DNA from 3 places in the Lactobacillus sp. ESL0785 genome. Region 2 is predicted to be linked to each of the others. Evidence: riboswitches for the same ligand, from Rfam matches in the RefSeq annotation. Region 2 holds a riboswitch; each other region holds the start of a gene.
What was found. A riboswitch is a leader RNA that binds a small molecule or an ion and turns the genes downstream of it on or off. The one in region 2 is predicted to bind thiamine pyrophosphate.
Positions count from the first base shown of each region.

Region 1: another riboswitch for thiamine pyrophosphate. It lies ahead of OZY43_RS02300 (ECF transporter S component); the one in region 2 lies ahead of OZY43_RS00535 (ABC transporter ATP-binding protein).
Region 3: another riboswitch for thiamine pyrophosphate. It lies ahead of thiM (hydroxyethylthiazole kinase); the one in region 2 lies ahead of OZY43_RS00535 (ABC transporter ATP-binding protein).

Region 1 covers NZ_CP113916.1:445,152-447,423, forward strand. The annotation lists gene OZY43_RS02290 (MupG family TIM beta-alpha barrel fold protein) at 1-530, shown strand, start outside; gene OZY43_RS02295 (hypothetical protein) at 530-850, shown strand; TPP riboswitch at 914-1,002, shown strand; gene OZY43_RS02300 (ECF transporter S component) at 1,051-1,629, shown strand; gene OZY43_RS02305 (ECF transporter S component) at 1,652-2,230, shown strand; gene udk (uridine kinase) at 2,266-2,272, opposite strand, start outside.
Region 2 covers NZ_CP113916.1:109,078-111,349, reverse strand. The annotation lists gene OZY43_RS00540 (helix-turn-helix transcriptional regulator) at 1-699, opposite strand, end outside; TPP riboswitch at 822-911, shown strand; gene OZY43_RS00535 (ABC transporter ATP-binding protein) at 961-2,272, shown strand, end outside.
Region 3 covers NZ_CP113916.1:1,624,370-1,626,641, forward strand. The annotation lists gene OZY43_RS07700 (AEC family transporter) at 1-613, shown strand, start outside; TPP riboswitch at 717-818, shown strand; gene thiM (hydroxyethylthiazole kinase) at 903-1,691, shown strand; gene thiD (bifunctional hydroxymethylpyrimidine kinase/phosphomethylpyrimidine kinase) at 1,704-2,272, shown strand, end outside.

The DNA of each region.
Region 1 (2,272 bases), 340 kb from region 2:
GGGATGTGAATGATGGTTTGCCAACACGTGAAAACGACCGATACTTACCGATTGAGGTACAGGCTAAGTCATTATTTATGACTAATTTAATTGATGATGTCATTATTGGTAATTCATATGCTAGTGAAGATGAATTACGTCGGCTGAGCGAATTAGACAGATATATGCTTTCTTTTGATGTTGATTTGTTGCCAAGTATTAGTCCATTAGAAAAGCAAATTTTGTTAGAAGATAAGCATTTTCGCCGTGGTGATAGCAATGCCTTAGTAGCTCGTTCAACTATGCCACGAGTTTGGCATCGTGATGAAGCTAATCCTGCTCATGATAATCAAGAACAATTTCAAGTCGGCGATATCTTAATTGGTAATGATGACTTCGGGATTTATAAGAATGAGCTACAAGTTGTTTTACAGCCGCATAGTGATAAACGGAAAAATAAGATTGCTGCAATTAAACCAAGCGAATTGTCATTACTCAAATATTTGCGGCCGTGGACTAAATTTAAGTTTGAAAGCCATCAGGATGAATAATGGGTACTGCTTTAGTTATTGTCGTAGTTTTGCTGGTCTTGTTTTTAGTAGCTCTTAAATTGGTCGCGCAGGTTTATCGCGCGGGTTATCGCATTTACAGTATTCTTCTTGAAGTAATCAGTATTGTATTGCTAACAATTATTCTGGTTTATTGCAAAAATAAAGTTGTACTTATGTTAGCGATGGTTATCTTTGCCTTTTGCTGTATGGTCTTTTTGATTGCCTTTAGTCGTAATTTTCAGGCGACAATGAAGGGTGAAGGCAAGGGAATAATTGCTAAATGGATTCGTAAAACAACTACCAAAAATAAAAAGCATTAATTAAGCTATATTGGGGGATTTTTTTATAGTAATGATTGTGCTATACTATATCTAATTTATAAGTAACGTCACTAGGGGTGCTGATAGCTGAGAAATACCCTTGGAACCTGAACAGGACAATACCTGCGTTAGGGAAGTGTTAATACAAGCATTTAATTTGTACTCCTTGCTGACGTCATAGTTAGTTAGGAGTATTTTTTATGTTCACAAGATCATCCAAATGGAATGTGAAGTCGATTATTTTGGTGGCTTTAATAGGTATTATTATGGGTATCATTTATACATACGGCTTTAATTGGGCTTATAACTTAGTTAAAATGGCGTTATTGCCAACCGGTTTTGCGCCAGTGACAGATACTGTCTTTTCTGGTTTATGGTTAATTGCAGCGCCATTGGCTATGTACTTTGTCCCTACTGTAGGTTCAGGTACAGTTGGGGAAGTCTTAGCAGCAATTGTTGAAATGGCGATTGGTGGTCAATGGGGTGCAATTACCGTTGTTTCTGGCTTAATTCAAGGAGCAACCAACGAGATTGGCTTTTTCCCGAAAAAAGAACGTTACCAACAATTTACGTGGAAAAGTGTTATGACTGGAGCATTTTTTGCAGGACTAGGTGCATTTATTCCAACTTATTTCTTATATGGTTGGAATAAATTTAGCATAACTTTGCAAGTTGTCATGTTTATTACTGACATTGTTTCTGCACTTGTATTTGACGGGGTTTTGGTAAAGTTGATTACCAACTTATTTGATCGTGCTTTGCGGCCGCGCTTAGCGTAAATTAATTTGAATCTGGCGAATGATGTTTATTAGATTTTCAAAATGGAATATTAAAGCAATTATTTTTGTTGTCTTAATTGGGATTTTATTAGGTTTTATCTACGAGTTTGGTGTTGATAATTTATATAATTTAGGCAAAATCTTATTGGTACCGACAGGCTTTGCACCAGCAACGGATTCTATCTTTACAGGGTTATGGCTAATTGCAGCACCGTTAACCATGTACTTTGTTCCCTTGCCAGGGGCTGGAATAATTGGTGAAGTTTTGGCTTCTGTGGTTGAAATGCTGCTAGGTGGTCAATGGGGCATTATGACAATAGTTTCTGGCTTAGTTCAGGGAGCGACAAATGAAATAGGTTTTTTCCCGAAAAAAGAACGATATCAAAAGTTTTCGTGGAAAAGTGTCTTAACTGGAGCTGTTTGCGCTGGCATTGGTGCGTTTGTTAGAAGATACCTTGTTTATGGTTTAAATTATTATTCGTGGCAATTACAACTTAGTATTTTTTTAATTGATCTTTGTTCGGCCATTGTTTTTGATGGCATTTTGGTTAAGTTGATTACTAAGTTATTTGCACGAGGATTAAAACCGAAAATTAAATAATAAAAAAAGCTACGATTAATATCGTGGCTTTTTTATTATTTT
Region 2 (2,272 bases):
AGAAAAATAATTAGGATTAAAACCAAAATGCTTTGCCGCTGCAGCCAAAGTAATATTGCTAAAATTAGCATCAATATAACTTTCTAACGTAGCATCAGCAAATTGCTGTGTAGGCTCTGATGCAGCCGCAAAATTCCGATTACGAATTGCAGAAACAAGTAACAGCTGCAGCTGCGCCATAATCACACTTTGACTAAATAAATTATGCTTTAAATATTCATCAATTATTCGTTCAATTATTTGTGCCGGTTGTGCAAGCGGCGTACTTTTCAGATATAAAAGCCGGTTAACCTTTAGGTTATTACGTAATTGTTCTACAATCTGCTTTTCACGTGGTTCATTCGCCGCCAGTTTTATTAATGACTTCTGCACATCAGCCTTAAATTCCAACTTGACCAAAATATCCCGTTTAGCTTGTTTACCAATTTCGTAATCACACTTTGGCATCAATAAAATCAAGTTACCTGTTTCCAATGCAAAAGTTTGCCCATTGACCTGCAAGTTAGTTTGACCACCTGCCGCATAAAGCAGCATAGCGGTAGCTGTCTGATAACGATGTAAGCCTGTATTATGATTTTCAAGATATGTTGTAAATAAATTAAAGTTGCTGCCGGCTTGCAGACACAATTCGTTTGTATCTTCATTGGTTGCACTCAAAATGCTCGCTAAATATTGCTCTAATTTAACCGCTGCCATCATTTCACCTTCTTGTTAATATTTTAATAATTTTATTATATAACAAAAATACATTTTAATGATAATTATTTTTTGTGGCTAATTTAGACAAGTAGACAAAAAAAGTACTTTCATGTACAATCAAATTAATAAGATTGGGGTGCCGCAAGGCTGAGAAGATACCCATTGAACCTGCTATGGATAATGCCAGCGAAGGGAAAATGAATGATTTTTTACGTCGTCAGAGCAGTAGCCCTGACGATTTTTTTAATTTAGGACAGAACATTGACGATTACAAGTAACGATTTAACTTTTTCATACGACCAAAACACTAAAATTCTCGATCACGTTAACTTGAAAATTCCCGCAAGAAAATTTTCTCTCTTAATTGGTCCTACCGGTTGTGGTAAATCAACTTTGCTCAAGATTTTAGCCGGATTATATCCAAAATATGCCGGTAAAGTCACCGGCACCATCAACCTCGGTGGCTTAAAAACCGCAATGATGTTTCAGAATGCGGGTGAACAATTTACAATGGCAACACCGCGTGAAGAAATTATTTTTGCACTAGAAAATTTACAAATTGACCGCTCTCATTATGAAGAACGCTTAACAGCTGGGATTAACTTTGCTCAAATTACTAACTTACTTGACCAAAAGATTAACACCATGTCTGGCGGTGAACAGCAACGTGTAGCTCTAGCTGTCCTAGTTGCCATGGACGTTGATTTACTATTGCTTGATGAACCCTTTGCCAGCTGTGATCCGAAAGCTCGCAGCTTTTTAATTACGAAGCTCGCCCATTTACGTGACCAAGGCAAGACAATTTTATTAAGCGACCATATCTTAAGCGGCTACCGCAATATCTGTGATCATCTGTTTCAATTTAAAAAGCAACAAGTATTTGAAGTATCTCCTACTTACAAGCAACAGCTCCTAGATGTTGAACAACAGCAGTCTAGTTATTCGTTTACCTTACCGGCACCAAGTGAAAATATCTGTTTTAATTTAACTCAAACAGAGTTAATTCACAGACGATGCTTATTGCAACAAGACAACTTAAAAATTATTGCTGGTAAAACCACACTAATTACAGGCGCAAATGGTGTTGGCAAGACTTCGCTTTTCAATGCCCTCACTAAAATGATGCCTTACAACGGCAGTTTAACTTACCACGGTAATGAATTACGTCACCTGAAGACAAGAAAATATCTCCTACATGTTGCACAAATTTTTCAAAATGCACGCGATCAATTTTTAAGCGTTACGGTTAACGACGAATTGGCATTAAGCAAAAAGCAACGCACTAATCACTACTTTACTGACGCTAAAATTGCACAAGCCTTAGATTACCTTGAATTAGACAATCACCTTGACCAAGTAGTTTATTCGTTATCAGGCGGACAACAAAAGAAATTACAAATTCTTTTAATGTTAATTGCAGACCAAGACGTGCTGCTAATTGATGAACCACTAAATGGCCTCGATCACTTATCTAGCCAAAAAGTGATGCATCTACTAAAAGAAAGCCAAAAAAATCGTGGTCAGACCTTATTAATCATCAGCCACGAACTAACTGGTCTTGCCGATTGGTGCG
Region 3 (2,272 bases), 180 kb from region 2:
TAACATGGCTCTGTTTGGCGACAAGGCAATGTCGTACTTTTTAGTTTACTATATTATTAATACCGTTTCTACTTGGGCCTTCGGCGTTTTCTTAATTCAAAACGATGACCCAACCACTAAGGATAAGAAGGTCAGCCACAAAATTAATTGGAAAAAATTATTGCCTATGCCGCTTGTTGGCTTTGTGGTTGCTTTAGTCTGGATGTTATTAGGTATCCCCGTACCAAGCTTCCTTAACTCTACCCTAACTTACGTTGGCAACTTAGTAACTCCACTTTCACTTGTCTATATTGGCATTGTCTTGCACGATGCTGGAATTAAAAATGTTAAGTTTGACCGTGATTCAATCTTAGCTTTAATTGGCCGTTTTATCCTTTCACCAATCATTTTAATTACCTTAATTAAAATCGGAATGAGCGCCGGCTTTAACATGCCAAGCTTGATGCGACAGACTTTAATTGTGCAATCAGCAACACCAATGCTAGCTGTTTTACCAATTTTAGCTAACGAATCACACGGTGATGTTAAGTATGCAACTAATATTGTAGTTGAAAGCACCATTTTATTTATTATCGTTGTCCCAATTTTAATGACTATTTTACAATTTATCTAACTTCATCAGCATTTACACATTTATAAATTTTATGACCGTCCAACTTAAATAAAGTTGGACATTTTTATTTGTATTCTCTAATAAAATCGTCTATACTTGAAAGCGATAACACGAGGGGTGCCTTTTAGGCTGAGATGAAATTTTATTTCGGACCCTTTGAACCTGTAAGCCAATACTTGCGCAAGGAACGTGTCAAACTAACTTCAGCTTTGACGTTTTCTGCGTTAAAGCTTTTTATTTTGCTAACAGTAGTTCTAAGCACTCCTCCAATTAATTTTAGGAGAGAATTATGCAGTTAGAATTATTAGATAAATTACGTAAGCAAAATCCTGTTGTACTCAATGCAGCTAACTTTGTGACTGTTCAAGATGTTGCTAATGGCTTAAATGCAATTGGTGCTTCCCCAATTATGAGTAATGAAATCGATGAAACTGATGAAATGGTCAACATGGCTTCATCTGTGGCTATTAACATGGGCAGCTTAACTAAGTTGCAAATTGCTCACATGAAAAAAATGGGTGATTTGGCTCGAGAATATCGTAAGCCGATCGTGCTTGATCCTGTAGCGATCGGTGCTGTACGTTATCGACTGAATATCGCTCAAGATCTACTCTGGAACTTTCACGTCGGAATTATTCGCGGTAATGCTGGTGAAATTGCTGCTTTAGGTGAATTTAATTGGCATGCTAAAGGAATAGATGCTGGTTCTGGTACTGGCAACCTTGATGAAATTACCAAAAAAGTAGCCCAGAAATACCATTGTGTAGTTATTGCCAGTGGCGCTACTGACACTATTAGTGATGGTCACAATCTGGTTCATGTGCATAATGGCACCCCTCTCTTCCAGGTACACGTTGGTTCAGGCGACATGCTAACCAGTATTGTAGCTGCTTTTAGTGCTGTAACTAACAACCTTTTTGAAGCTGCTCAAGTTGCCACTTTAATTTTTGGAGCAACAGGACAATTATTAGTTCAAGACCATCCTAATGTTGGCCCTGGTAGTTTTAGCATGTACTTAATGGACTATTTAGCTAAAGTAAAAACTACTGATATTGAAAAAATTGCTGATTATGATTAAAGGAAGTATCTTATGGCAACCAAAATTAATTCATTTCCCCAAGTTCTAACAATTGCCGGAACTGATTCAGGTGGTGGTGCCGGAATTATGGCCGATCTGAAAACTTTTCAAATGCAAGGCGTTTTCGGCACTGCCGTCGTAGTAGCTGTCACCGCACAAAACACTCTCGGTGTACAGGCATCACACTTGCTTCCGCTTGAGATGATTGACGCACAATGTGCATCTTTAGCAGCAGACTTTAATATTCGCGCGACTAAAACTGGTATGCTCGGTGATGCCGAACATGTTCACCAAGTTGCCTTAAACTTGCAAAAATATGACTTTGGACCGATTACTGTCGATCCAGTCATGGTCGCTAAAGGTGGAGCCCACTTGTTAAGTGCAGATGCAGTTGAAACCGTAAAAACTGAACTTTTACCTCTCGCCAACTTAATAACACCCAATTTACCAGAAGCACAGGTATTAACTGGCATAAAAGTCACTAATGAGCAACAATATCCAAATTTAGCTCATTCATTACAAGCTCTAGGCGTTAAAAATGTCTTGATTAAAGGTGGTCACTCAACTGATGAACAAGTTCG